Regions from separate parts of the Acetobacter sp. ESL1128 genome, predicted to be linked through region 1. Evidence: predicted binding sites of a transcription regulator. Region 1 holds the regulator's gene; the other holds the start of a gene.

The links. Region 1 encodes HrcA, which represses chaperone genes, less so after heat shock. Its sites were predicted from a motif close to GTTNGCACTCNCNNNNNGNGAGTGCNAAC; they were not measured.
Region 2: a site for HrcA is predicted at 11,693-11,721, ahead of groES (co-chaperone GroES). Genes of this name have one in related genera too.

What each region holds. Positions count from the first base shown of each region.
Region 1 is NZ_CP196369.1:2,717,994-2,733,244, forward strand. Features, by position in the region: gene ACSYTG_RS12635 (efflux transporter outer membrane subunit) at 1-996, shown strand, start outside; gene ACSYTG_RS12640 (tetratricopeptide repeat protein) at 1,081-2,310, opposite strand; gene ACSYTG_RS12645 (ExbD/TolR family protein) at 2,327-2,758, opposite strand; gene ACSYTG_RS12650 (ExbD/TolR family protein) at 2,829-3,254, opposite strand; gene ACSYTG_RS12655 (MotA/TolQ/ExbB proton channel family protein) at 3,258-4,304, opposite strand; gene ACSYTG_RS12660 (energy transducer TonB) at 4,422-5,114, opposite strand; one part of gene prfB (peptide chain release factor 2) at 5,417-6,478, opposite strand; one part of gene prfB (peptide chain release factor 2) at 6,480-6,548, opposite strand; gene ACSYTG_RS12670 (penicillin-binding protein 1A) at 6,608-9,325, opposite strand; gene hrcA (heat-inducible transcriptional repressor HrcA) at 9,434-10,513, opposite strand; gene rph (ribonuclease PH) at 10,638-11,366, shown strand; gene rdgB (RdgB/HAM1 family non-canonical purine NTP pyrophosphatase) at 11,369-11,968, shown strand; gene rpsA (30S ribosomal protein S1) at 12,074-13,786, opposite strand; gene cmk ((d)CMP kinase) at 14,070-14,723, opposite strand; gene aroA (3-phosphoshikimate 1-carboxyvinyltransferase) at 14,720-15,251, opposite strand, start outside.
Region 2 is NZ_CP196369.1:887,338-902,588, reverse strand. Features, by position in the region: gene ACSYTG_RS04195 (LysR family transcriptional regulator) at 1-157, opposite strand, end outside; gene ACSYTG_RS04190 (nucleoside deaminase) at 283-786, shown strand; gene ACSYTG_RS04185 (solute carrier family 23 protein) at 770-2,140, shown strand; gene ACSYTG_RS04180 (hypothetical protein) at 2,319-3,149, shown strand; gene ACSYTG_RS04175 (LysE family translocator) at 3,632-4,273, shown strand; gene ACSYTG_RS04170 (hypothetical protein) at 4,322-4,768, shown strand; tRNA gene ACSYTG_RS04165 (tRNA-Ser) at 5,019-5,108, opposite strand; gene efp (elongation factor P) at 5,259-5,825, shown strand; gene ACSYTG_RS04155 (inositol monophosphatase family protein) at 5,873-6,703, shown strand; gene ACSYTG_RS04150 (class I SAM-dependent methyltransferase) at 6,757-7,554, shown strand; gene ACSYTG_RS04145 (ATP-dependent DNA helicase) at 7,616-10,567, shown strand; gene ACSYTG_RS04140 (cold-shock protein) at 10,591-10,794, opposite strand; gene ACSYTG_RS04135 (dienelactone hydrolase family protein) at 10,935-11,603, opposite strand; gene groES (co-chaperone GroES) at 11,816-12,109, shown strand; gene groL (chaperonin GroEL) at 12,162-13,802, shown strand; gene ACSYTG_RS04120 (ammonium transporter) at 14,114-15,251, shown strand, end outside.

The DNA.
Region 1 (15,251 bases):
CTGTCCCAGCAGGAAAACATGCGCGGCATGGCTATCAGCGTCGTCTCGCAGGTGGCCATGGCCTATATTACATGGCTGGGCGACCGGGACACGCAAGCACTGGCGGCAAGCACGCTGGCCAGCCAGCAGAACAGCCTGAAGCTGACACAGGACAAATACGCCCACGGTGAAGAAAACCTGCTGACCGTGCGGCAGTTGGAAACACAGGTACAGCAAAGTGCGACCCTGCTCACCGATGCACGCCGCAAAGTGGAACAGGACGAAAACCTGATAACCCTGCTGATTGGCGCGCCCATCCCGCAAAACCTGCCAGCCCCCCTGCCTTTGGGCAAACAGTCCATTCTGGCGGACCTGCCCGCTGGCCTGCCATCGGACCTGCTGACCCGCAGACCCGATATTACAGCGGCAGAACATGACCTTCTGGCCTCTCAGGCCAGCATTGGGGCAGCACGCGCCGCGTTCTTCCCCCGTCTGACGCTCACAGCAACGGATGGTGTTTCCAGCTTGCAGTTCCACAAGCTGTTTACGGCGGCAGCCACCACATGGGGCCTGAACCCCAGCCTCCAGATTCCACTTTGGACATGGGGCATGAACAGCGGCAACCTCAAGGTGGCCAAGGCAACCCGTAACGGCAAAATTGCCGCTTACGAAAAAACGGTGCAAAGCGCATTCCGCGAAGTGGCCGATGCCCTTGCCGCCCGCAAAGCCTACCTGGACGAAAAAAAGCAGATGGATAGTCTGGTTTCGGCCTCGGGCGATGCCTACCGTCTGGCAAAACTGCGTTATGAAACCGGGACAGATTCCTACCTGACCACACTGGATTCACAGCGCTACTACCTACAGGCCCAACAGTCCCAGATTACGGTTGCGGTTGCAAAATACCAGAACCTTGTCACCATTTACCGCGCAATGGGCGGCGGCTGGCAGGCAACCTCCACTCCCCCCAGCACAGCACAACAGCCTGCTGCGCAGTCTGGCACCCCAAAAGCAGGGTAAGCCAGACCAGACCAGACCAGACCCGATCCAATAAAAAAGGCCGCTCAAGAGCGGCCTTTTTTACAAACTCTACCTTGCCCGCATTTAGTGCTTGGCAGGTGCCTGCCCCAGCCGGAGCACCCAGAGCTGGGCAATGTCATAGGCACCATTATCCCCGGCAACGCTCTTGAGGGTCTGTATGGCTTCAGCCTTGTTGCCTGCCTGCATCTGGGCAAGGCCAAGGTGCAAGCGGGCAATATTGGGGTCTGTTACCCCTTTGGTTATGGCCTGCTGCATCAGTGCCAGCCCTTTGGCGGCCTGCCCGAACGTGACGTAATTATACCCCACATTCAGCAGTTCATTGCCCGATGTCTGGGCAAGGGCGGCTTTTTCATCCGCTTCGATGGATTCCTTTTTGGCAGCAACAGTTTTTTCCACCATTGCCTTCAGGCGTGCCTGCCGGGGCGCTTCTGCACCTTGGCCCAGAACACCCTGCTGGTATCCCTGATTCATCAGGTCCAACGCAAGCTGGGGCATATGGCCCTGCATGGCAATTTCGGTCATTTCCATAAAATCACGTGCGGTGGAAATATCCCCTACCGCCAGACGAATACGGTACACATCCAGCTGCAGGGAGGCCGGGATTTTTGTATTCACGACCAGTTCGTGCAGCAGCAGCGCCCAGTATTCCTTTTTGGGGTAATAGGTTGCCAGCAGAACGTAGGCGTGTGTCGCTGTCGTGGAATCCTTAAGCGCCGTGGCACTTGCTGCAAGCATCTGCAACTGCGATTCCACGGGCTTCTGCCCGGCCTTGACCGTTCTGGACACAATTGGCGTTAGAACACTAAGTGTATTGGCATAGTCTTTTTGCAGATAATAAGACTGTGCCAGCAATGTTTCCATTGCCGGGTTGGGGCCCGCTTCCTTGAGGTAACGCTGGATAGCCGCAGCAGCCCTGGGGTAATCCTTGGCGTTATACGCCATGCTCCCTTCGGACATCAGCATCTGGTTTTTCAGGTTACGCGGTGTACGGGGGGAGGCGATCAATTTTTCATACGCGGCGGTTGCCTGAGCCACATTACCCGCCTGCGAAGCCACAGCAGCCCGCATTTGCGCAATAGTGTAGTCCTCATATGCGCTTTTACCCGCGACCGCATCTGCCTCGTTCACAGCATCCATGGCCTTGGCGTAGTTATGCGCAGCAAGAGCGCTCTGGGCCTGCTGCAATGCCACGCCAACGGGCTGGCTTAGTGTATCCGCCGCCTGCACGGCCGGAATGGCAAAAGAGACAACAGCCGCGGAACACAAAAGGCTCCGCACAAAACGCATGGTCATGATCTTCTTCACTCCCTTACTGATCGACGAACTGTTCCTGCCCGACGATGCCCATCTGGGTGACCCCGAGCCTCTGGGCATCGGCCATGACATGGACGACAGTCTTGTAATCAGCCAGCCGGTTGGGCTGGATGTGGAACTCGGGCTTGGGCTGGGCGGAGGCAATCTCGCGCAGGTGGGCCTGCAGTTCCTCCTCGCTGTTAACCGGCTGTCCGTTCCAGGTAATCGTATTATCAAAATCCACCACAAGGGTCACAACCGGAACCTCCTCCGTCGAAGGCGGCGGGTTGCCCTGCGGCAGATCAATCGCAACAGATTGGGTCTGCAACGGGATGGTGATGATCAGCATGATCAGCAGAACCAGCATCACGTCAATCAATGGCGTGGTGTTGATGTCGACAATGCCTTCGTCTTCCGTTGTGCTATCCGACCCGACATTCATGCCCATGATCAGTTACTCTCTTCACTCCTGCCCCCACGCGTGCCGCGCGGGGGACGGGGGCCGCAGCCCGCCGTTGTCAGTTGGTCTTCGGCTTCTCGGTAATGAAGTCGATATGATAGATGCCAGCCTGCTGGCATGCCGCCACCATCCTGCCGACCGTCTCATACCGCGCCTTCATGTCCCCACGGATCTGGATCTGCGGTTGCGGTTTGACCACCGCCACCTTTTCCAGATGCTCCAGCAGGTCAGCCTGGTCCTTCAGCGGGGTTTCATCCCAGAAGGCCTTGCCATCCGCCGTAACCGCCAGCACCACGTTGCTCATCTTGGTCTGGGTGGGCTGGTTCATGTCGCGCGGCAGGTTGACCTTGACCGTATGGGTGGCCACCGGAATGGTGATCAGGAAGATGATCAGCAGAACCAGCATCACATCCACCAGAGGGGTCGTGTTGATGGCGGAGACGACTTCGTCGTCCCCTCCTCCGTTGCCAACCTGCATTCCCATGGTTCAGCCCACCCGGTTGGAGGTTGTGACCGTGGTCGGGGAGTTATCGGCGTTGACCCGCACGCTCTCCGCAGCTGCACCGTGGCGCACGCCACCGATCAGGATGGACTGCAGGTCATCGGCAAAGTCGCGCACCTGGTCCATGGCCCCCTTGTTGCGGCGCACCAGCAGGTTGTAACCCAGCACCGCAGGCACAGCCGTTGCCAGACCAATGGCGGTCATGATCAGGGATTCACCCACAGGACCGGCAACCTTGTCGATGGATGCCTGACCGGCAATGCCAATGGCGGTGAGTGCATGGTAAATACCCCAGACCGTGCCGAACAGCCCGATGAACGGGGATGTGGACCCCACGGTGCCCAGGAAGGCCAGCCCCTTCTGCAGGCTGTTCTGGATGTTGTTGACCGCACGCTGGATGGACATGGAGGTCCAGCTATGCAGGTCAATGGCTTCCTGCATCGTGCCTTCATGGTGTTCGGCTGCCGTAATGCCGGTATCGGCAATGTAGCGGAACGGGGAGGAGGTGGAGAGTGCGGAAGCCCCTTCCTGAATGCTGTGCTTGGTCCAGAAGTTTTTGGTGGCATCCTTGCCAGCGGCAAACAGACGCCCCTGTTCGATGAACTTGGTGATCATGATGAACCATGTGCCAAGCGACATGACGAGCATGATCAGCAGCACGCCACGGGCAATAATATCACCGTTCGACCACAGGGCGGACAGGCCGTAGGGGTTGGCGTCATCCTTGGCGTCCGGCGCAGGAGCTTCTGCTGCTGCAGCGGCGGCCGGGGTCGGGGCTGTTGTGCCATCGGTGGGTGTGGGGGTTGTTGCGGCATCCGGGGCGGCGGGTGTGGCCGGGCCGGGGGCAGGGGCAGCAGCGCCATCTGCCGGAGCTGTGGCTGCCGGGGCCGCAGGAGCGGTAGCCGCCGGGGCTGCCGGTGCGGGGGCTGCGGCATCCTGCGCAAAGGCGGCAATGGGGGCTGCCGTGCTCATCAGCAGCGCAAGAGCCGGAGCGGCAAGACCTGACACAAAAGAACGGGGCAGTCTGCTCATTTTACTCAAGATCCTCATCCAAAGGCCCGGTCCTGTTCCCCTGCCGGAGCGGACCGGGCGGGTCCGTGTTGCTGTGTTATCCAGAAGTCCGGCACAAGGCCGAACCGTTAGTCTGTGTCAGTCATCCAGCCGGAAGCGGATGACATATGTCTTGTTCACTTCCCGCACGGGCACACCATTGCGGCTTGCAGGCCGGTAGCGGGCCTTGCTCACGTAATCCAGCGCGGACTGGGCAAATGCCTGACCGCCGGTTACGGACTGCACACGGCAGTTGCTGGTCATGCCCGTGATTTCCACATCACACACAATGGTTACGCGGCCTTCAATGTTGTCTTCCTCCATTTCTGGCGGATAGACGGGGCGCACATTGTTCAGCGGCGATGTTCCGGCCGTTGTATCGGGCGAATCATTGGGCGGTGTGTCCGCGGGCGGGGCCTTTGCGGTCTGGGTTGGCGGAGCCACAGGCTGCTTGGGCGGTGTGCGGGCCACGTGCTTCATGGGTGGCTTGGGGGGCGGCGGCACCTCGATCTTTGGCGGCGGAATGAACGGCGGCGGAGGCACCGTCATAACCGGCGGGGGTGGTGGAGGCGGCGGAGGCGGCGGCGGAGGGGGTGGCGGCGGCAGAACGCGCGTCTGAATGGGCGGTCTGGCCGGCGGGGGCGGGCTGTCACCATTCCCCATCCCGTAGATCAGTCCCCATATGCCCAGCACATGCATGATCAGCACAAGCAGGAACGCAATCACACCAACAGCAGCACTTGCCCGAAAGGCATACTTTGCCGAACCTGGCTGCTGCTCAGGGTTACTCATTCTGGCCCTCCCTCTTCAAGCCGCCAAACAAAACATCTCTGTTTCGCTTTCAGCCACGAAAAACACTCAGGAATTTTAATCTGGCCATATGGCTCAGAACCGGCACGCCTGCTGACATACCTTTATCCATTGGGTTGATTGGGCAATCTGGCACGGCAGATGTCAAGCAGGTTATATGAGAAAAGTTTGCATATGAACTTTATGAAGTTAAGTACTTTATAAACACAAAAAAAGGCGGGTCCCTGCAAGGAGCCCGCCTTTTTTACCATCCCGCGTAACGGGCCGGACCAAACAGCCCCGGCCTACTGCGCGCTGGCACTTGCCTCCGAGCGGGTTGCCCCTACGCGCATGGCCAGTGCTGCCGCCATAAATGCGTCCAGTTCCCCATCCAGAACGGCATCGGGGTTGCCGGTTTCAACACTTGTGCGCAGGTCCTTGACCATCTGGTAAGGGGCCAGAACATACGAACGTATCTGGTGCCCCCAGCCAATATCGGTCTTGGCGGCTTCCGCTTCAGCCGCTGCCGCCTCACGCCGTTGCAGTTCGGCTTCGTACATCCGTGCACGCAGCATCTGCATGGCCGTAGCGCGGTTCCTGTGCTGGGAGCGGTCTGTCTGGCACGCGACCACAATCCCGGTAGGGATATGGGTGATACGGATAGCGGAATCCGTCTTGTTCACGTGCTGACCACCCGCGCCGGAAGCACGGAAAGTGTCCACCTTCAGGTCCGCGTCATTGATTTCAATTTCAATTGAATCATCAATAACCGGATAAACCCAGACCGATGCAAAGGACGTCTGGCGGCGGGCTGCTGCATCAAAAGGAGAAATGCGCACAAGCCGGTGTACACCTGCTTCGGTCTTCAGCCAGCCATAGGCATTGGGGCCGGAAACCAGAATGGTTGCGGATTTAAGCCCGGCCTGTTCGCCCTCCGAGCTTTCAATCAGCGTGACCTTGTAATCATGCGCTTCTGCCCAGCGGGTGTACATGCGCAGCATCATTTCGGCCCAGTCCTGCGCCTCCGTACCACCGGCCCCTGCGTTGACTTCCAGATAGCAGTCATTGCTATCCGCCTCGCCAGAAAGCAGGCTTTCAATCTCACGCCGTTTGGCTTCTTCCGCCAAGGCGCGCAGGCTGGCCAGCCCCTCGGCCACCAGATCGGCATCCCCTTCGGCTTCGGCCATTTCAATCAGTTCGGAGGTGTCGTTCACGTTGGTTTCCAACGCCTGCACACCCTCGATCTGGTTGGCCAGAAGCGTACGCTCGCGCATCATTTTCTGCGCGGCTTCGGGGTTATTCCACAGGTCGGGGTCTTCGGCCTGGTTGTTCAGTTCCGCAAGGCGGGCTTCAGCGACATCCCAGTTAAAGATGCCTCCTCAGCAGTGCGACCGACTGCTTGATCTGTTCGTTAAGGGCTTCTGTCTCGGCGGACATCGGGCCTGTTCTCCATCTGCTTTGGGGGAATTATCGTCCCATTCCGTTCTCTGCGGCCTTCAATAAAGGCCACCCATGCCAATGTCACCCCCAGAAGGTGCGGGAGGGGGTGCGCTGTTGCCTTCGGCCGGGCTGGCCGCAGCCGCACCAGACGGGCCGGAACCATTGACGCTGGCCGCCATATCGCTTTCCGAATCCGGCATGTTCTCGGCCCCTGTATCGGCGGCACTCAGCTCCTGGGCATCCACGTTGCTCAGCAGGTTGGCACTCACACCGGGGAGCTGACCGTCCTTGAACGCATCTATCGCAACACCACGGCCCGTATCGTAGCTGACCAGTGTCACGCCATCGGGGGCAGCAAAGTCGAGCTTGGGCTGGTCCTTGAGGGCCGTCTTCATCACCTTGTTCCACAACGGGCCGGCAATGGCGCCCCCCGTCTCGTTCCGTCCAAGGGACTGAGGTGTATCAAATCCGACCCACACGACTGTCACCAGCTCAGGCGTGTAACCTGCGAACCAGGCATCGTTAAAGTTTTGGCTGGTGCCGGTTTTGCCTGCGATGGGCGTATCTATGCCCTCACCCGCACGCACACCCGTACCGCGCCGGATAACGTCCTGCAGCATGGTCGTGATCTGGAAGGCACTCTGCTCGGATGCCGCCACGGGCCTGTCATCACGCAAAGCGGGGAGGTCCTGCGGTGTAAGCACCACAACCGACGGCTGGGGGGAAGGCTGGCCAGAGCCCGCACCACCGGCATTTGCCTGCGGTGCATCCGGGTGTATGGCGTCCCCCCCATTGGCTGCGCCAGCCCCCCCGGCAGGCAGGGAAGACGCCGCAACCAGAGACAACCCGCTTGCAGGCCGCCAGATGACATGCCCATCACGGTCCTGCACATCATCAATCAGGGTCGGGGTAATCCTGCGCCCTCCGGCGGCAAGGGCGGCGTAGGCTCCGGCCTCCTTGAGCACCGTGGTTTCCACAGCACCCAGCGCTGCAGGCAGCACGTGGGGCATGCTATCCACCAACCCGAGCTTGATGGCCGTATCCGCAACCGTGTTCATGCCCAGATGGGCGGCAAGGCGAATGGTCACAAGGTTGCGCGATTCACGCAGCGCATCATGCAGGGACGTGGGGCCCCAGAAGTCTTTTTCGTAGTTATTGGGGTGCCATGTGCCGTAGGACACGGGGGAGTCATCAAACTCCTGAGAGGGCGATATACCCTGCTCCATGGCCTGTAGATAGACAAATGGCTTGAAGGAGGAGCCCGGCTGGCGCAACGCCTGTGTGGCCCGGTCAAACTGTGAAGCCTGAAAAGACCACCCCCCCACCAGGGCAAGAACACGCCCCGTGCGGGCGTTCATGGTGACAATAGCGCCTTCCACAACCGGTATCTGCATTAGCGCAACACCGGACTGCCCGCTCTGGGGTTCGACCATCACAATGTCACCCGTGCGGAGGGGGCGGGCACGGCGGACCCATGCCATATCCTTGGGCTGGATCTGCCCTGTATGGGGTTCACCCCCCTGCGCAACATTGCGGCGGACCACGCTGCCTTCCAGCCAGCCGACCTGCCCCTTGTTGCCATCCAGCACAATGGCCAGACGCCACTGGTCCAGCATGCCGGCCGGAGCACTGACCGTGCGCAGGGCGCGCACCCACTCGTCCTGCGTGAGCGGCACAGGGGTATTCAGGTGCGTAACAGGGCCGTGCCAGCCACGGTGCTGGCGGTCATACGCCATAAGCCCCTGCTGCAAAATGGTCTGGGCCGCACGCTGGAGGGGCAGGTCCAGACTGGTATGCACATCCAGCCCCCCCTGCATGGTGACATCCTGACCATATTTTTCCAGCAGTTCACGCCGGACTTCCTCGGCAAACCATTCGGAGCCGGGAGCAGGGCCGGGGCGGGAATAGCTGATGCTGACAAGCGGCTCCGCCTCGGCCATACGGGCCTCGGCCTGCGTAATGGCGCCAATATCGGCCATGCGCTCCAGCACCCAGTTGCGGCGGCCCCGCGCTGCATCGGGGAAGCGGGCAGGGTTGTAATTGGTGGGCGACTTGGGCAGCGCCGCCAGAAACGCGACCTCCGCGTTATCCAGTTGGTCCAGAGGTTTGTTAAAATACGTCTGGGCAGCAGCACCAATGCCATAGGCACCGTTACCCAGATAAATTTCGTTCAGGTAAATCTCGAGGATTTTTTCCTTGGGCAGAACCTGCTCGATGCGCATGGCCAGGAATGCTTCCTTGGCCTTACGCTTGAACGAGACAGCATTGCTCCCCAGCAGCATGACGCGGGCAACCTGCTGCGTAATGGTGGACGCACCAATGGGCCTGCGCCCGCGCCCACGTGTCAGGTCGGTCAGGCCCGCGCGGATAATCGCGGCGGGGTCCACACCCTTATGGGTCCAGAACTTCTGGTCTTCCGCCGCGATAAACGCACTTTTCACCCGGTCGGGAATGGCGTTGGAGGGCACAAACACCCGCCGCTCGTCCGCCAGTTCGGCGACAAGCTGGTCATCCGATGCGTACAGGCGGCTCATGACCGGCGGCTGATAGGAGCGCAGGCCATCCACTGTTGGCAGGTCGGCCACAATACTCTGGTATTGCGACCACACCACCACGGCCCCGCCAGCACTGCCCACCAGCAACACGGCCGCAGCCGTGCCCAGCAGCATACGCCATTGGCGAAAGCGCGGCCTGCCTAACAAAAAGGACCGTGTTGTATCCCGGTCATGGGGGGGGGAAGAATCCGGATCACCAGAAGGTGGAGTGCGTATCATACCGGTCCTTTATCATTCCCATATTCTGTCGTCTCCTCGCCATTGCCATTCTCTTTACAATCGTGGCGGAATTCCGACCTGTGCTCCAAACCCTGACAGACCCGGCTTTTACGCCTGACCCAGCAGTTCGCCCAATATGCGCGCTGTATAGTCCACCACGGGCACAACACGCCCGTAATTTATGCGCGTCGGGCCAATAACGCCTATGGCCCCGACAATCCTGTTGGCCTCGTTTCTGGCCGGAGCCATGACAACGGACATGCCGGTGGTACCAAACAGACCACTTTCCGCGCCAATAAAGATGCGCACCCCTTCCGAACTTTCAACCAGTTCCAGCAGACGCAGCATTGTCTCCTGCGCTTCCAGCCGGTCAAACAGGGTCTGGATGGCAACAAGGCGCTCCTGCCCGTCCACATCAGCCAGCAGGCGGGACTGGCCACGCACGATCAGCGTGCCGCCACTTTCCCCCCGCTCGGTGTTCCAGATCGCCAGACCACTCTCCACCACCTCGGCGGTCAGGCTGTTCAGCACCGTGCGGTTTTCGCTCATTTCCGCCCCTACGCGGTGGCGCAGGTCGGGCAGGGATGCCCCCATGGCGCGCGCGTTCAGGTAATTGGCAGCCTCCACCAGCGCAGAGGGAGGAGTCCCGGCCGGGATTTCGATCACCCGGTTTTCCACATGTCCATCCGCCCCCACCAGCACCACAAGGGCACGGTTACCACCCAGCGCCACGAACTCTATGTGCTTGATCCCGCCCTCACCCTTGGGGGCCACCACCAGCCCCGCCGCATCGGACATGCCTGCGAGCAGGGAGGATGCTTCGGTCAACGTATCCTGCAAGGAGCGTCCACGCGCTTCCAGCGAATGACCGATGACCTTCTGCTCATCTTCGGAGAGCGCACCAAACTGGAGCAGCCCATCCACAAACAGGCGCAGCCCTTTTTCCGTTGGCAGGCGGCCTGCCGATGTATGCGGGGAAAACAGCAGACCCGCCTCGGTCAGGGAGACCATGACATTGCGGATTGTTGCGGGGGAAAGCGGCTGCCCCAACCGGCGTGAAAGAGTGCGCGACCCCACGGGTTCGCCACTGGCCATGTATTCTTCCACAATCTCGCGCAGGATGTTGGCGGAGCGTCCATCCAGTTCGGGAGGTAGCATTGCTTGGGCGGGCAACAGGCCACGCTTCATGGCTCTCAGGCTCCTTTGGGCGGTCTGATAAGCGATTATAACGGCTTATTGCCGGTTTTACTCCTGCCAAAAGCATTTTATGTGCAGGCGCAACCCTTTGTTATTGTTTTGCAGGAGCAGCAGCATGCGTCCATCAGGCCGACAGGCCGGGCAGATGCGCCCGATTATTATAGAAACCGGCTTTTCCCGCCATGCGGAAGGCTCTGCCCTTATCCGCATTGGTGGCACAGAGGTCCTGTGCACCGCCAGTGTGGAAAACCGTGTTCCCCCCTTCCTGCGTGGCAAGGGCAGCGGGTGGGTTACGGCGGAATACGGCATGCTGCCCCGCGCCACCCACGCCCGCGGCAACCGTGAGGCCGCACGGGGCAAGCAGTCCGGCCGCACGCAGGAAATCCAGCGCCTGATCGGCCGCTCCCTGCGCGCGGTTACGGACCTTAAGGCCCTTGGTGAACTCTGCATTACACTGGATTGCGATGTGCTGAACGCCGATGGCGGCACGCGCTGTGCCTCCATTACCGGCGCGTGGGTGGCCCTCCGTCTGGCCCTTGGCAAACTGGTTGCCAACCGCGTGCTGCAACGCATGCCACTAACCGGGCAGGTCGCTGCCGTATCCTGCGGGCTGACCAGTGCCGGCGCCGTGCTGGACCTTGACTATACGGAAGACAGCGCCGCACTGGCCGACACCAACTTTGTGCTCAGCGCTGATAACCGTATTGTGGAAATTCAGGCCTCGGCCGAACATGCCCCCTTTAGCGAGGATGCCTTTAACTCCCTGTTCGCCCTTGCCCGCAAAGGTGCAGGCGAACTGTTTGAAGCCCAGTTGACTGCCGTCAACACAGCAGAGCAGCCCTGAACATGACCAACCCCACCCTTAAATCCGGCGACAGGCTGGTACTTGCCACGCATAACGCAGGCAAGCTGGCCGAATTTTCCGCCCTTATGGCGGAGTTTGGCATTACCGTACTCTCCGCCGGGGAATTAAACCTGCCCGAACCGGAGGAAACCGCCACAACCTTTGCAGGCAATGCCGCCATCAAGGCGCTGGCAGCGGCCCGTGCCGCCAACCTGCCAGCACTGGCCGATGATTCGGGCCTGTGCGTGAGTGCTCTGGGGGGTGCGCCGGGTATTTACTCCGCCCGCTGGGCTGGCCCGGACAAGGACTTTAACGCCGCCATGGCCCGGATTGAGGAAGGCATCGGGCAGGACGAACGCAATGCGTGGTTTATCTGCGTGCTCTGCCTTGCCTTCCCCGATGGGCGCACATTCAGCTTTGAAGGGCGGATTGACGGGCAGATTGTCTGGCCTCCACGTGGTGCCAACGGCCACGGATATGACCCGATTTTTGAACCCGAAAACCAGACCCGCAGCTTTGCGGAAATGACGGATGAGCAGAAAAACGCCATCAGCCACCGTGCCCGCGCGTTTGCGGCCTTCCGCAAGGCCTGTCTGGACTAAAGCATAGCCCATAAAAAAATAGCGCCCTTGTGGGGCGCTATTTTTTTGCATGGCAAATGATTTTGCCAAACCGGGATGGCGCAAACCACCCCGGTTTTTTTATGCTCAGTCTTCGGTGTTACGGCGACGGATCGCTGCACCCAGAATATCACCGAGCGATGCACCGCTATCTGCGGAGCCGTATTCGTTGATAGCCTGCTTGTCTTCTTCCACTTCGCGGCCCTTGATGGTCAGGGCAACTTTGCGGGATGCACGGTCAACGGACACAACCTTGGCGTCCACACGTTCGCCAACGGCGAAGCGTTCGGGGCGCTGTTCGGCTTTGTCACGAGCCAGTTCTGCACGACGGATGAAGCCGCTCAGAACGTCGTCAACCTTCACTTCAATGCCGTTGGTCTGCACAGCGGTCACGATGCAGGTAACGATCGTGCCCTTCTGGATGCTGGCCAGCGCATCGGCTGCCGGATCTTCCTGAAGCTGCTTGATGCCCAGAGAGATACGTTCTTTTTCCACGTCCACGTCCAGAACCTTGGCTTTTACAACCTGGCCCTTTTCGTAGTTCTTCATGGCTTCTTCGCCAGCTTCGTCCCAGGACAGGTCGGACATGTGAACCATGCCGTCGATGTCTGCGGACAGGCCGATGAACAGGCCGAATTCCGTAATGTTGCGGATTTCGCCTTCCACGGTGGAGCCAACCTTGTGTTCTTCGGCGAACTGTTCCCAAGGATTGCGCTGAACCTGCTTCAGACCCAGAGAGATGCGGCGCTTGGAGCTATCCACATCCAGAACCATCACGTCCACTTCCTGAGAGGTCGCAACGATTTTGCCGGGGTGGACGTTCTTTTTCGTCCAGGACATTTCGGAAACGTGCACCAGACCTTCAACACCGGGTTCCAGCTCAACGAATGCGCCGTAATCGGTAATGTTGGTCACGCGGCCCGTAAAGCGAGCGCCCGGCGGGTACTTAAGTGCCACATTTTCCCACGGATCAGCTTCAAGCTGCTTCATGCCAAGGGAGATGCGCTGCGTTTCGGGGTTGAAGCGGATCACCTGCACGCGTACCGGCTGGCCGATCTGCAGTGCTTCGGAGGGGTGGTTGATGCGCTTCCATGCGATGTCGGTCACATGCAGCAGGCCGTCAACGCCGCCCAGATCAACGAACGCACCGTAATCGGTGATGTTCTTGACCACGCCATCAAGGATCATGCCTTCGGTCAGGCCCTGGATCAGTTCGCTGCGCTGTTCAGCACGCGTTTCTTCCAGAACGGCACGACGGGAGACAACGATGTTGCCACGTGCACGGTCCATCTTCAGAATCTGGAACGGCTGGGGCACACCCATCAGCGGGCCGACGTCACGCACGGGGCGGATGTCCACCTGGCTGCCGGGAAGGAACGCCATGGCGCCGCCCAGATCAACCGTAAAGCCACCTTTAACGCGGCCATAGATGGTGCCGTTAACGCGCTGGTTGGCTTCGAAAGCTTTTTCGAGGCTGGTCCAGGCTTCTTCACGGCGTGCTTTTTCGCGGGAGAGAACGATGCTGCCGTCGCGATCTTCGTAACGCTCGACGTACAGTTCGATCACATCGCCCGGCTGCACTTCAGGCTTGACGCCCGGAGGTGCGAATTCACGCAGGGAAACGCGGCCTTCGCTCTTCAGGCCGACGTCAACAATGGCGTAGTCGTCGGTCAGACGAACAACGCGACCGCGAACAACGGACCCGTCAAAGCCGGAATCGCGGCCAAGGGTCTCATCAAGAAGGGCGGCAAAATCTTCGCCACGGAAGTGATCCGTGGTCTGGGTGGTGGCTGAAGCCATGTGGTACCGTAAATCCTGAGCCCGCCAGCAACATGCGTGCAGGCTGTTCCTGCGCACCGCAAACTGCGGCACGACTTGCCCGACGGAACGGATGGGTAGCAATACCCCCCGCTTTTTGGGTCAGGCCAGACTGTTATCCAGAAAAACCCGCCATCGGGGCGGATTTCTGTTTGCACAGAGAACACCTGACCCCGGTTTGTCAACTTAAAGCGCCATCCATCACGCAAATGGGGGGCAAAAAATGCGTAACCACGGCTTGCGCCCCCTGTACGGGGGCCTGCATTCAGCCCCGTGCAGCCACGAGTCGTTCCCGCGCAAACCGCAAGGCTTCGGCCAGAACGGCCTGTGCATCCAGCGTGTCCGTCTCAATCACGTATGCGTCATCCGCAACCCGCATGGGGGCGGAATCCCGGCTTGCATCAGCTTCATCACGCGCGCGCAGGGCGTCTTCCATGGCCTGAAGCTGCGCTTGCGCATCGGGGGCGGCCGGGTCCCCTCCGCTTTGCAAAAAGCGCCTGAGCGTGCGGGTGGCGGGGGATGCGGTAATGAACAGTTTGACATCCGCATCGGGGAAAATGGCCGTGCCAATATCCCGCCCGTCCAGCACGGCCCCCTGCCGGGCGGCAAACCGGCGCTGGGTTTCCACCAGAGCGGCACGTACCGCAGGCTGGGCCGCCACCTTGCTGGCTGCCAGAGCCGCATCTGGCAGGCGCAGGTCCTTGCGCTGCATGTCCTCTGGCGTCAGGGCCTGGGCAAACCGTTCGGCGGGTTGTGCGGGGTCCTGCCCGGCATCAAGGGCCAGCCGCCCGACTGCACGGTAGAGCAACCCAGTATCCAGATACGGCAGGCCCAGTGCTTCGGCCAGTTTGCGGGCCAGAGTGCCCTTGCCGGCAGCCGCGGGACCATCCACGGCAATAACGGGTCCGCCGCGCGTCATAGTGCAAACCCCGCGCCAAGGCTGTTCATGAGCTGCAAATAGCCGGGGAAGCTGGTGTCTATGAACGCGGTATCATCTATTTCCACCGGGTTCTGGGCCACCAGCCCCAGCACGGATGCGCTCATGGCCAGACGGTGGTCCATATGGGTCTGCACCATGCCACCGCCGGGAATGGCGTTGCCGGTGCCGTACACAACCAGATCATCCCCCTCCACTGCGGTTTTAACGCCATTGTTTTCCAGCAGCGCCACGGTTGCGGCCAGACGGTCGCTCTCCTTCACGCGCAGTTCTTCCACCCCGCAAAAGCGCGATACGCCAGAAGCATGCGCCGCCGCCACAGCCAGAATGGGGTATTCATCAATCATGGACGGAGCACGGTCGGCAGGTACGGTCACGCCTTTGAGGCTGGATGCACGCACATGCAAATCCCCCACCAGCTCGCCCCCTTCGGTGCGGATATTGGTGACCTCAAGCTGTGCGCCCATTTCCTGCAAGGTAATGAACAGGCCGGTGCGCAGGGGGTTCAGC
Region 2 (15,251 bases), 960 kb from region 1:
TGCGGGCCATTAACGGGGCCCCAAAGGCGCGTTCGAGCATTTGCATCTGCCGGATGAGTGCGGAAGGCGCAACATTCAGCACTTCTGCGGCCCGACGAACCGAGTTGTGGCGGCTGATTTCCACAAAAGAGAGCAACTCGCGCGAGAAGGCGGACATTCTTCCTGTTTCCCCCTTGTGTATAAAAAATCAGAACACCGTTAACAACTCATTGCGCTACAATAACAAAAAGACAATGTCTAATGTTCAGGCTTCCTTGCCACGTTTTTTAAGGGAGCGCGCTCTTGCCAAAAAATACCTTACTGCCACCCGACCTGACCGCCACAGACCGGGCATTGCTTGAAAGAACCATACAGATTTCAGAAGAAAGCCGTAAAACCGGCAACCATCCGTTTGGTGCTCTGCTGGCCACGGCTGATGGAAAAATCCTGCTGGAATCAGGGAACACCGCCGCCACGGACCGTGGCACCGGCCATGCGGAACTGAACGTGGCCCGCAAGGCAGCAAGCCTGTTTACGGCAGAAGCCCTGTCCACCTGCACGCTGGTCACATCCGTGGAGCCATGCTGCATGTGCGCAGGCGGCCTGTACTGGGCCGGGATCGGGCGGCTTGTTTACGGCATGACCGAAAAACGCCTGGCCAGCCTGACAGGGAACAACCCCGAAAACCTGACCATGAACATGCCCTGCACACAGGTATTGGACGCAGGACAACGCAAGGTTGTTGTTGTTGGCCCGGTGCAGGACATGGAAGCCAGAATTGCCCATGTGCATGAAGGGTTCTGGTAAAAACATGCCCCATGCCACCACGCCCCAGAAGCCCCAACACCATGCCCCAACCGGCGTGGATGAGGTTCTGCCCATCACACGTATGCTGCCTTTGGCCGTGCAGCACGTTATGGTCATGTATATGGGGGCTATTACGGTCCCCCTTGTTATCGGGCGTGTGCTGGCATTACCTGCGGCACAAACGGCAATTCTGATTCAAGCGGACCTGCTCACCAGCGGTATTGCAACTCTACTGCAAACAATTGGCACACGCTGGCTGGGCGCACGCCTCCCCCTTATGCAGGGCGTCTCGTTTGCAACGGTGTCCTGCGTGGTGGGCATTGCCTCCTCCCCCGCTTTTGCTCACAGCCAGCAGAACGAAGGCCTGCGCACGGTTTATGGCGCGGTAATTATTGCAGGTTTGACCGCTATCCTCGCAGCCCCTCTGGGGCGGTATGTCATGCGCCTTTTCCCTCCCCTTGTGGTTGGCACCGCCCTGACCATTATGGGGCTTAGCCTCCTGCCTGTGGCGGTGAACGAAATAGCCGCGGGCACAGGCTTACAGGCGGGAAAAAACATGCTTGTCGCCATGAGCGTCTTTGCCTGCGCAATTGGTTTATCCATTGCGGGGCATGGGGTATTTAAAAACCTTGCGGTTATTATTGGCGTGGGTGTGGGGCTGGCTGTGGCCTTTGCCATGGGCCAGATAACACCGCATCTGAGCAACATGCCCCCACTGCTGGCACCTGTGCCGCCCTTCCCGCTAGGGTGGCCGATTTTTCATATCATGCCCTCACTGAGCATGATCGTTATTGTTGCCATTACATGGGTTGAATCCATTGGCGATGCAGTTGTTGTCGGCACCATGACCGGACGCCCTGCTACGCCGGGGTTGGTCAGCAGGCTGTTGCGGGCCGATGGGGTGGCAACGCTTCTGGGCGGGATTATGGGGTCTTTCCCCTATACCGCTTTTTCCGAAAACGTAGCCCTGCTGGGCATTACAGGGGTGCGTAGCCGTTGGATTGTGGCTCTGGCCGGAGCTTTGCTGTTTGGTCTGGGGCTTTCCCCCTTTCTGGCAACAGCAGTTGCGGCCATTCCCCCTGCCGTTGCCGGAGGTGCGGGGCTGATGATTTTTGGCACGTTGATGATGGTTGGCATACAGATACTGGGCACGCAAAAACTACAGCCGGGGAACAGACCCTTTATTGTTGCTTCGGTCAGTATTGTTCTGGCCATGACTATTGTGCTCAAGCCGGATTTTTTTATTTTCATGCCCCAGTGGGCTCAGCCCATCCTGCAATCTCCCGTTGTTACGGGCTGCCTGAGCGCCATAGCGCTCAACATTATTCTGTCCCTCAACAGGCAAAACCCGTGAATATGCTGGCCAGAAAAACCAGTGCGATAGCCAACACCATATTCCTGCAATCACGCCCCCAGCCAGAACAACGTGACCGTTGCCCGAACTCCCCTGCCAACTTCACCCAACGCTTTTAACTTTTTAATAATCCCTTCTGCCCATGCTGTACGACATTGACGTATGGCAGGACCTTTCCATGACAACTCTCAACACAGCCCAGACTGCTCATAGGGGCTTCTCCCACACGGCTGGGTCCTACAATACGGCACTCAACACGAGCAGTGCAGCCTCCACCACCGCCGCAGACGCTACCCCCACCAGCACGGCAGGGCAGTCGGGCGCAGAAGACCCTGTGCAAATAACATTATCTCAGGCTGGCATTGATTTTTTAGCAAACTCATCCTCTGCCACCAGCGCGTATCTCGCCTCCGCACAGGAGGCACTGAGCAGGCTGGATCAGCTTGCCAAATCAAGCCACGCTTCCGCCAAAAAACAGGCAGAAGATCAGGTTAATATTCTCAAGGCGCAGATACGCCTGCTGATGCAGTTTAAAGCATTCATGTCGCCCAAAGCACTGGCGCAGGCTCTGGCACAGCTTGCACGGCAACTGGCTGCTGCCGTTGCCCAATATACGCAAAGTGGCGGCAGCAATGCCGCCATGGGCAATGCCTTGCTGGCAACCCCACAAGGCACAGCGCAAGAACCGTCCAACACACAGGATGCCCCTGAGCAAAACAACGCGACCACGCAAACACAACAGACCGATGCCGCTACAGCCCAAAACAGCACCACGCTGGATAGCGCACCGGCCGAGACCTCCCCCACTAACGCGACAAACACAAAAAACAGCGAAGATCAGGATTTTGCACAATCGGTACGGGGGTTAGCCGCACAGATTAAAGCACTGCTACCCGCAAACAGGCACCACCAGAAGAAAACAGACGCCCCAGCCGATACCGACCTCCAGAGCATACGGAATGCGCTTGAAGCCGTAGATCAGATGAGCCCGTCCCTGAGCGGACAATAACCACAGCGCAAACTGCGCACGCAAACAGGCGGGGAATGGAAAAGCTGACTCTCTGGACTTTTTACGAAAAAAGCGGTTAAGAAAAACCCATGAGATGGTTTGCAACAAGCATGATCTGCCGCATCCTCGGGCATAAATGGGGACCATGGCAGCGCCAGCGGTCATGGGATGGTAGCGGAGAGTTCCAGCACCGCAAATGCATGCGGCGTGGCTGTCTGGCTACAGAGCAACAACGAACAGACTAAGCGCTCTTTTGGGCGGTTAGTAACCTGCTCGTCCAAAAGATATTTGGTTTGGGGTCACTACGGGTATTGCACATGCATCGCGTAACCCGCCGCCTTACCAAGGCAGATGCTTCAGAGACAGCATGACAGAAAAACCGGCAGATCACCTGTTTTTTGTTGCGCAAGATGTGGCATAAAAATAGGGACAATACTGGAAAGTATAGTTACGTCTTTTAATTTTTGAGAAAATATATTCTTATGAATCTGACACAGGATTTATCCGTCATTACCGCAATCTCCGCCTTCTGGTTAATCGCCATGATGGTACCGGGGCTGGACTTTATGCTCGTCACACGTTTGGCGGTCATGAAGGGGCGAGCCGTTGCCCTACAGGCAACCCTTGGGATTGCAACAGGCGTAGCCGCTTGGGGCATTGCGGGTTTTTTTGGTATTCGCACACTCTTTATTGCCGCCCCATGGCTGTATCTCACGCTTAAAATCGGTGGCGGGCTTTACCTGATAACCATTGGTGCAAAGCTGTTGATCAACAGCTGGAAAAAGGAAGCAACTGCAGACGCAACCACACCGCATGCGGAACAACGCTCCAACAGCTTTTTTGCTGGCCTGCTCACCAATCTGGCCAACCCAAAGGCACCCATTTTTACATCCAGCCTGTTTGCCGCCTCAATGCCACAACATGCCCCCATCTATCTGGGGCTGGCCTGTGTTGCCTCCATGTTCATGATCGCGATTGCCTGGTTCGCATGCGTTGCAATGCTTTTGAGCCTTGATCGCGTTTCAGCAATTTTTCTGAAGAATCGGCGCTGGATTGACCGCTGTGCCGGAATAACCTTCATGGGGCTTGGCGTGCGGTTTGTAACAGAACGCACTCCAGCCTGAAGTGGCCGTTTTTATAAAATACCACTTCATGTAATTGGATAATTAAAAATGAAACAAGAATTACTTAATGAAATTGCAGAAACATTACACGAAAATTCTCTCAATTACTCTGTATCTCTCGGAATTTTTACGTCACAGCATAAAAAATCACTCACTCATGAAGAGATTATATGTAAGGCTCTAAACAGCAATGTTTCTTTTTATGAAATGCATTCCGTAGAAAAACAGGAAATTTTACATACGGTCATGTCATCTTTAATGTATGCTGGAGACGAAGGATCAGGCCCCTCAAAAGGGAATATAAACTCACATAAATTCAAATCATTGCTTAGGGATCTAACAATCTCACTAACCAAAATAATTTCTTTATCTACAGGAACTTACTCTTTTTTCATCAAGGATGGCCATCCATATTATCCTGTTTTTTGGGATTTTTCTTTTTTATTTGTAAGAAATAATTTTTCTTTGGTTTTTATAGGAACAAGCTCAGACTAAATTGGTATATGTTGAATTTTCAATAGGTTTAACAGCATAAATTACAGAACTCTAAACCTCATTTTTCCGCTTAGAGAAAATCGTATAACCCGTTGAAAAAAACAATAGTCAAGGATTGTTTGATTTTCATCGCGCTTTACCACTCCCATAACGAACGCCCTCCCGGGAGCCATCTTTGGAAGTAATTTTAGCATTCGCCACAAGAAAAAACCACAGATAGAATAAAACAGCTACCGGGCATTTGCTGTCATGGCGGAAGGGGTGGGATTCGAACCCACGGTACGCTCTCACGCACGCCGGTTTTCAAGACCGGTGCCTTAAACCGCTCGGCCACCCTTCCTTAACCTGTTCAGGTGCAGCCTTATAAACAGGATGCAACGGTTCTGTCCAGCGGGACAAAGCGGGGGAGTTCACCGCGTAGCGCTTGCCCTTCCTGCCTTGGAACTGTACAAGCCCCAAACAGAATAGCCATTCCTCTCAGGAACCAAGTATGAAACAGCAGGCAAACCTGATCCGCGCCGGTCAGGTGATTGAGCATGATGGCCGTCGCTGGACGGTCTTAAAACAGCAGATTATTACCCCGGGTAAGGGTGGTGCGTTCATTCAGGTTGAAATGCGCGACCTCAAGACTGGCAACAAAACCAACGAACGCTGGCGCACGGCTGATACGGTCGAACGGCTGATGACCGAAGACCGCGAATATCTGTATTCCTATACAGATGGCGAACTGCTGGTTCTGATGGACCCCGAAACCTTTGAACAGCTTTCTGTCCCCACCGATCTGCTGGGCGACCAGGCTCCCTTCATTCAGGACAACATGACCATCAACCTGCATCTGGTTGAAGGGGACCCGGTTGGCATTGACCTGCCCCCGCATGTTACGCTGGAAGTGGTTGAAGCTGATCCGGTTGTCAAAGGCCAGACTGCCAGCTCCTCCTACAAGCCCGCCATGCTGTCCAATGGTGTCAAAACCATGGTCCCGCCGTTTATCGAAGCGGGTGAACGCATTGTGGTCCGCACGGAAGACGGGTCTTACGTCGAACGCGCCAAGGACTGATTTTTTCAGTTTTTTTCTCTCCAGAGCAGGACTTAATTACAGTGGCCATGCGTCTCTCCCCCGTCATGATGGTGATGCAAACCGCAGCCCAGAAGGCGGCCAAGCGTCTCCTGCGCGATTTTAACGAAGTCGAGCAGCTTCAGGTAAGCATCAAGGGGCCGGGTGACTTTGTTTCCCAGGCGGACCTCCGTGCAGAACAGACCCTGCGCGAAGAACTGGAACGGGCCCGTCCGGGCTATGCCTTCCTTATGGAAGAATCCGGGGAATCGGGTAGCGATAACTGGACATGGCGCTGGATTGTTGACCCGCTCGACGGCACCTCCAACTTCCTGCACGGCATTCCGCACTGGGCCATTTCCATTGGTCTCCAGCGCCGCCTGCCCGATGGCAAGGTGGAGCTGGCCGCGGCCCTGATCTACAACCCCGCAGCGGGTGAAATGTTCTGGGCCGAAAAGGGGAGTGGCGCATTCCTGAACGAGCGGCGCATTCGTGTGTCCGCCCGGCGGGAAATGCCCGAATCCCTGTTTGCCACAGGCATTCCCTTTGCCAAGGTGCCTGCCCGCCAGCGCCTGCCTTTTGCACGCGTGCTGGGCAACCTTATGCCCCGCGTGGCTGGCGTGCGCCGTTTTGGCGCGGCTTCGCTGGACCTCGCATGGGTCGCGGCAGGCCGTTACGAAGGGTATTGGGAATTCGGCATCAAGCCGTGGGATTGTGCTGCAGGTATTCTGATCGTGCGTGAAGCGGGCGGTCAGGTTACAGCCCCCGACGGCACGGAACTGGATGACCTGCCCGACGATGTGATGATTGTTGCTGGCAATGGCAACATGCACGGCAAGCTGCTCGACATTGTTGCCGACAGCCTGAAAAACCCGGAATAACACCCCGCCGACCAGCCTCCGGACTACGCCTGAGCTGGGGAGAGTAACACTGCATGACTACGCATTTACCTCCCCACACAATCTCGGCGGGTCCAGAGGCCGATTTGGCATCCCCCCATACCCCAACAGAATGCCCACTCTGCCGCGCACAGGGGGCCGCTTTTGCATTCAGCAAAAATGGCTACGACCTGTTCCGCTGCCCCGACTGTGATTTTCTGTTCGTGCATCCCTACCCGGATGCCGCCACACTCCGTGCGTTTTACGAAACGACGTATCGCGGTGCATCGGCCGATTTTTATCCCAAGGCTTCCAGCCGCCGCTGGCGTGCGTTGTGGCGGAGCCTCCAGTTCCTGCCTTATGTCTGGCGTAAGGATGTTCTGGATTTTGGGTGTGGCGGCGGCTTTATGGCCGAGGCATTCAGCCGGCTGGGTGCGCGCGCTGCGGGGCTGGACATCAGCCAGAACAGCATTGCCTACGCCAAGCGCCACTTCCCGCAGGCCACATTCTACTGCGAAGATTCAACCATCTTCCGCCAGCGTGGCCTGACGTTTGACTTTGTATTCAGCTCCGAAGTGCTGGAGCATGTGGCCGGGCCAAACGAGTTTATGCAGACACTGGCCGCAATTACCCGCCCCAATGGCTTTGTCTATATTTCGGCCCCAGATATAGGGCACCCTGCCGTGCCACAGGACCTTCCTTCCTGGACGGATATTTGCCCCCCCGAACATTTGCAGTTTTTCAACCACCGTAATCTCTGCCTGATTTTTGAACGCTACGGCTTTACCCTGCACAAAACCATGAAAAGCCGCACGCCAGCCCACTCGGTCATTTTCCGGCGCAAGAGTTCCTGACCCACACCATTACGGCTCGGCTCTGGCATTTGCCGCAAGAATAGCTCATGTAAAGTAAACCATGCAGCCATCCTTCCCCTCTGCCCACGAAGCCCCAGCCCTTGTTCCCCATCAGGGGCGGTTTTCGCTCCTGACAGAAGATGGCGAACTGCTCAGCCTGAGTGCCGCCGAGGTACGCGAGCGACTGCACGCCATGCCGTGCCCACTGGTAGTGCATGCCCCGGCACTGGCCCGCAAGCTGGACCTCCCCCCCACAGGCCAGCCCTCCCCCTGGCTGGACCTGCTGGAACTTTTTACATTTGTGTATCCCGCCCGCCCTGTGGCCCCCACTCCCCGCGGCCTTGCTCTGGCCCTCGGACTGGACGAGCAAAATATTGACCGGGCAGAGGCAGACCTGCTGCCCAACCTTTTGTCCATCTTGCTGGGTGAGCTGGCACGGCAGGCCAGAAGCGGGCAGATTGAACTTCTGGCGGCCTTTACGGTCCGGCTGGGGCAGGCTGGCTGGATATGGACCGGCACTGTGGCGGAAACCATAGACCTGCACAGCCGGCTCACCAACAATGGTAGGCTGGCGGAAGAAGCCACCCAGCCCGCAGATGCCCTGCGTGTATGGCGGCACCTACCCAAATGGGAGGAAAGCGCGCAACGCCCTCCCCCTGCCTCCCACCCCATCAGCCCGGCGGAAGCACGGGAGCGGCTGGTCAACATTCTGGGGAGCGATGCTGAGGTCCGGTCCGGGCAGGCAGATTTTGCCAGTGTCTCAACCGAGGCATTTGCCCCCCGCACCATGCGCGGCGACCCCGCCATTGTGCTGGCCGAAGCCGGAACAGGCACCGGCAAAACACTGGGCTACATAGCCCCGGCCAGCCTGTGGGCAGAGCGGAACGACGGTGCGGTGTGGCTCAGCACCTATACGCGCCACCTGCAACGCCAGATCGAGCAGGAAACAAAACGCCTCTACCCCGACCCCACAACACACCGCCAGAAGGTAGTGCTGCGCAAAGGGCGTGAAAACTACCTGTGCCTGCTGAACATGGAGGAAGCAGTCAACTCCGCTGCCTCCCGCCCCGCAGGCATTACCATTGCCCTGTGTATGCTCGCACGCTGGGCCATGGCCACAGCAGACGGAGACCTGTTTGGCGGGGACCTACCCGGCTGGTTTGGGGACCTGTTCGGCCACGGCAACCTTGCCGGTGTCGCTGACCGCAGGGGGGAGTGCATCCACGGAGCCTGCGCGCATTATCAGCGCTGCTTTGTTGAACACTCCATACGCCGTGCGCACGATGCCGCACTGGTCATTGCCAACCATGCGCTGGTCATGACACAGGCCGCCTACGCTCAGGCGGGCATGAGTGATGATAACGAGGCAGGCGAACAGGGTAACATTCCCACACGCTATGTGTTTGATGAAGGCCACCATCTGGCCGATGCGGCAGACAGTGCTTTTTCCGCCGAGCTTTCGGGGCTGGAAACGGCCGAACTGCGGCGCTGGCTGCTGGGGGCGGAAGGCCGACGCTCACGCGCAAGGGGGCTCAAGCGCAGGCTGGATGATCTGGTTGTCGGCCACCCCAAGCTTGAAAACCCGCTGGATGCCGCCTTGCTGGCGGCCACGGCCCTGCCGGCACCGGGCTGGTCCACACGTCTGGCGCCAGAGGCGGCAAACACACCTCCGCCCCCGGAGCCCATGGAACTGAATACCCTGTTCCCGCCCGAACCTCCGGCTGACCAGCCGATTATGGAAAACCCGACAGAAGCTTTTTTACGCCTGTTGCGCCAGCAGGCCATGGCCCGTGCGGCCGAGGGGGGCAAACAGTCCATCCACACAGCCATGGAATGCGACCTGCACCCGCTTGTGCCCGACATGGCCGAGGCAGGCCAGCAACTGGCCCGCGCGCTCAGCCGGATTGTGGAGCCCCTGCGCACACTAAGCGAACGCCTGCAAGCTCGGCTGGAAGAAGATGCAGACACGCTGGACACCACAACCCGTGGCCGCATAGAGGCCATGACCCGCGCCCTGCGCCGCCGCGCCATATCCCGGCTGGATGCATGGATTACCATGCTTGCCGCACTGGACCAGCCACCAGAGCCGGGCAGCACACCTGCGCATATCCACTTCATTCGCCTTGAACGGCGCGACAAGCAGCGCATGAACGAACAAGACGTAGGGCTTTACCGCCACTGGCTGGACCCGACCATTCCCTTTGCGGGCATTATGGCCATGCCCGCGCAAGGCATGCTCATGACCTCCGCCACCCTGCGTGACCAGCAAGGCGGTGGAACAGAGAGTGACGAGGCCGAAACCGCGTGGGAGGCTGCCGAAGCCCGCACCGGGGCCAATCATTTTCCCTCCCCTGCCCTGCGGGCCAGTCTGGCCAGTCCGTTTGATTATGCCCGCCAGACCCGCGCCTTTATTGTAACGGACGTGGACAATAGCAGCCTTGTGGACCTGTCTGCGGCATTCCGTACCCTTTTCCAGTCCTCTGGCGGTGGCGGGCTTGGCCTGTTTACCGCTATCTCCCGCCTGCGCGGTGTGTATGACCGCATAGCCCCTACGCTGGAGGAAGAAGGCCTGCCCATTTACGCCCAGCATGTGGATGCCATGGACAACAACACGCTGGTTGATATTTTCCGGACCGAGGAACATGCCTGCCTGCTCGGCACGGATGCCATGCGGGATGGGGTGGACGTTCCGGGCAATGCCCTGCGTCTGGTTGTGTTTGAGCGCGTGCCTTGGCCCCGGCCAGATATTCTGCACCGTGAGCGGCGGATTCATCTGTCTGGTGGAGACCCAAAAGGGTTTGATGACCGCATAGCCCGGCTTAGGCTACGGCAGGCCTTTGGGCGGCTGATTCGCCGGCAGTCAGACCGTGGGGTGTTTGTCCTGCTGGACCGGCGCACACCCACAAGACTTTTAAGCGCCTTCCCCAACGGGGTTGCCGTCGAGCGGTGTGGCCTTGCGCAAACGGCACGCCAGATCACCGCTTTTCTGGCGGAGCAGGCCGGACAAAACTGACCAGCCCGCCCCAGACCGCCTGATTAGAGCGGCTTAAGGTTGGTGGCCGCCTGCTTGCCGCGTTCCTCCACCATGTCGTAGGACAGTTTCTGTCCATCATTCAACGCGCGCAGACCGGCTGCCTGTACAGCGGTAATATGCACAAACACGTCTTTCCCTCCATCATCGGGGGCAATAAAACCAAACCCTTTGGTGGCGTTGAACCATTTAACGGTACCTGTCGACATGAGCGAAGTCATCCTTATTTCGGCCAGTTACTCCTCCTGCACACGACGTGCCGCGAGGAGAGATGACATTCTCCCCCACGACCGGGGGCGCTTGTCAATCACAATTCAACCCGCACCCCAATTCCTTTTGCCCGGACACCTTACGGATTGAGCGTACTTTTGAGGAAGGCAAGGCTGCGTTCCTGTGCCTGTACAAAGGCCTGCGCATTGTAAGATGCGCGCTCCTCACAGCCAAAACCGTGTTCTGCATCGTCATAAACATAAAGTTCAACGTTGGGCTGAGCAGCCCGGATGGCGGCTATGTCGGCATGGGGAATACTCGTATCCCGCTCACCAAAATGTAATTGCACGGGGCAGCGTGGAGTCTCCTCCCTATGGGCGGCTATGCCCCCGCCGTACCAGCTTACGGCCGCGGCAAAATCATCCGTGCCCGTTGCAGCATCCCACGCCAGAGTGCCACCCCAGCAATACCCGATCACCCCGACCTTGCGGGCCTTTAGCGCACGGGCTGCGGCCTGTACGTCCAGCAGGGTTTTGGCGGTGGGTATCTGCGCACGCAGGGCAAGGCCCTTCTGCACGCCATCTGTTGTGTATTCCAGTTCCACGCCACGTTCTGCGCGGTCAAACAACGCAGGGGCAATAACGTGAAAACCCGCCTGGGCAAACCGCTCGCATACCGTGCGGATATGGTGGTTTACGCCAAAAATTTCCTGCAACACCACCAAAGCGTAGGGGTGTGTGCCGCGCTCGGTCTCCCACGCGCTAAACTGGTGGCCATCGGCGGCTTCCAATGTGCGTATCTGTCCCATGTTCAATCTCCTTGTCTGGAATGACGTTAAAACAAAAAGAAACTTTACCCCATTCCTTGACTCCCCTCTGGGGCGTACCTACTTTCTGCCTTGGCACTCCTGATGGTGGAGTGCTAACGCGACGCGGCGTTATGTTACGCGCGGTTCAAACGGGTGGCGCTGCTTTCTGACAAAGGGCGTCATCACAGCAAATGAATGTGGAGTGATCCATAATGACGAAGTTTCGTCCCTTACACGACCGGGTAGTTGTACGGCGCCTTGAAGGCGAACAGAAGACCGCCGGTGGCATCATCATCCCCGACACGGCCAAAGAAAAGCCTATGGAAGGCGAAGTGGTTGCTGTTGGCGCGGGTGCGCGCAACGAGCAGGGTCAGATTGTGGCGCTTGATGTCAAGGCCGGTGACCGCGTTCTGTTCGGCAAGTGGTCCGGCACGGAAGTGAAGATCGACGGCGAAGAGCTGCTGATCATGAAGGAAAGCGACATTCTGGGCATTGTTGCAGCCTGATCCGCACTGATCCGACCGTAAACTTACAAAAGATCTTCACAGGAGAAATTCAATGGCTGCCAAAGACGTAAAGTTTGGTGCAGACGCACGCCAGCGCATGCTGCGCGGTGTGGACATTCTGGCTGATGCCGTAAAGGTAACGCTGGGCCCCAAAGGCCGTAACGTTGTTCTGGACAAGAGCTTCGGCGCACCCCGCATCACCAAGGACGGCGTTTCCGTCGCCAAGGAAATCGAACTGGCTGACAAGTTCGAAAACATGGGTGCACAGATGCTGCGTGAAGTAGCATCCAAGACCAACGACGTTGCTGGTGACGGCACGACCACTGCAACCGTTCTGGCTCAGGCCATTGTGCGCGAAGGCCTGAAGGCCGTTGCCGCTGGCATGAACCCGATGGACCTCAAGCGCGGTGTGGACAAAGCCGTTGCCGTGGTTGTTGAAGAGCTGAAGAAGAACGCCAAAAAGGTTACCACCCCGGCGGAAACCGCTCAGGTCGGCACCATCTCTGCCAACGGTGAATCCGAAATCGGCAAGATGATCTCCGAAGCCATGCAGAAAGTTGGCTCCGAAGGCGTTATCACCGTTGAAGAAGCCAAGCACTTCCAGACCGAACTGGACGTGGTTGAAGGCATGCAGTTCGACCGTGGCTACATCTCTCCGTACTTTGTGACGAACCCGGAAAAGATGACGGCCGATCTGGAAAACCCCTACATCCTGATCCATGAAAAGAAGCTCTCTTCTCTTCAGCCGATCCTGCCGCTGCTGGAATCCGTTGTTCAGTCCGGCCGTCCGCTGCTGATCATTGCCGAAGATGTTGATGGCGAAGCGCTGGCAACCCTGGTTGTCAACAAGCTGCGCGGTGGCCTCAAGATTGCTGCTGTCAAGGCTCCTGGCTTCGGTGACCGCCGCAAGGCCATGCTGGAAGACATCGCTATCCTGACCGGTGGTCAGGTTATCAGCGAAGACCTCGGCATCAAGCTCGAAACGGTTACGCTGAACATGCTTGGCACCGCCAAGAAGGTTCACATCGACAAAGAAAACACGACCATTGTTGACGGTGCTGGCAACGGCGACGACATCAAGGGCCGCGTCAAGCAGATCCGTGCGCAGATCGAGGAAACCTCCTCTGACTACGACCGTGAAAAGCTGCAGGAACGTCTGGCCAAACTGGCTGGCGGTGTTGCCGTGATCCGCGTTGGTGGCTCCACGGAAATCGAAGTGAAGGAACGCAAGGACCGCGTGGACGACGCCCTGCACGCAACCCGCGCAGCAGTTGAAGAAGGCATTGTTCCCGGTGGTGGTACGGCTCTGGCCCGCGCAACCAAGGCTCTTGCCAACCTGCACTACCACAACGACGACCAGCGCGTTGGTGGCAACATCATCCTCAGCGCCCTGCAGGCTCCCCTGCGCCAGATCGCCCTCAACGCGGGTGAAGATGGTGCGGTTGTCGCCAACAAGGTGCTCGAAAACGCTGACTACAACTTCGGGTTCGACGCACAGGCTGGCGAATACAAGAACCTGGTTGAAGCCGGTATTATTGACCCGGCCAAGGTTGTCCGTACCGCTCTGCAGGATGCAGCCTCCGTTGCTGGCCTGCTGATCACCACGGAAGCCATGGTTGCTGAACGCCCTGAAAAGAAGGCAGCCCCTGCTGGCGGTCCTGACATGGGCGGCATGGGTGGCATGGACTTCTAAGTTACCCAAACCGGTTTTTAAGGGTTTTGGAGGTACTGGCCCGTCCAGTGCCTCCATTATCCCCCAGAACAGGTATAAGGGCGTGCAGACCATTATGGTTTGCACGCCTTTTTTTATTTGAGCTGGCCGCAGCAGCGACCTCTTTTTTTGTGGCTTTTTTCAGCCATAAATCAGATTGTGAAACAATTCGGTATCAAACTGGATTGCCACCCCGGTCATTCCGGAATAGATACAATAAGATTAGGCCCATCGCTCCTTACACGAATCTGGCGAGCGTCAATGGCTGCGTATTTTAAGGAGAACGCATCATCATGTCAGCGCGACCCTTCCAAGCTGTCAATCCGGCGAGAGGTCCAGTTATTCGCAAGACCACGGCTATTCTGTCGGCCTGTCTTGTAGCAGCCCTTGGCTGCTCCCAGGCTTATGCCGCAGACGCCCCCCCACCCATAGACACGGGGGATACGGCATGGATGCTCACCAGCACCGCACTGGTGCTTATGATGACCATTCCCGGTCTTGCCCTGTTCTATGCCGGCATGGTGCGTAAGAAAAACGTGCTGGCAACGCTCATGCAGTCCTTTGCCCTGTGTTGCATCATGTCCATCGTATGGATGGTCGCGGGGTATTCCCTCGCCTTTACAACCGGGTCTCCGTGGATTGGTGGCTTCTCCCGCGTGCTGCTCAACGGTATTGGCGCGCATATCCATAATGGTGCGGATGTTGGCTTTACACTGGGTGCGGATAGCCCCAACGCCACCACCATGACCATTCCTGAGAGCATCTTCATGATGTTCCAGATGACCTTTGCCATTATCACCCCCGCGCTGATCTCCGGCGCTTACGCAGAACGCATGAAGTTCAGCGCCATGTGCGTGTTCTCCATCCTGTGGTCTCTGGTGGTGTATGCCCCCATTGCGCACTGGGTCTGGAGCCCGATCGGCTGGCTGGCTGGCCTTGGTACGGCTGACTTTGCAGGTGGCACGGTTGTCCATATCAACGCCGGTGTTGCCGGTCTGGTCTGCGCTCTGGTGCTTGGCCGCCGCAAGGGTTACGGGCAGGACGACCTTTCCCCCTTCAACCTGACCTACGCTGTCATTGGTGCTGCCCTGCTGTGGGTAGGCTGGTTTGGCTTTAACGCAGGTTCCGCTGTTGGTGCCAACGGCCGTGCAGGCATGGCCATGGCTGCAACCCAGATTGCCGCCGCTGGTGCTGGCGTATCGTGGATGCTGGCGGAGTGGCTGCGTTCGGGCAAACCGACTGTTCTGGGCGTAATCTCCGGCGCTGTTGGCGGTCTGGTTGCCATTACCCCCGCGGCTGGCTTTGTGCTGCCGGGCAGCGCACTGGTTATCGGCCTGATCACGGGTGTTGTCTGCTACTGGGGTGCAACCTCCCTCAAGCACATGATGGGGTATGACGACAGCCTGGACGCCTTTGGCGTGCATGGTGTGG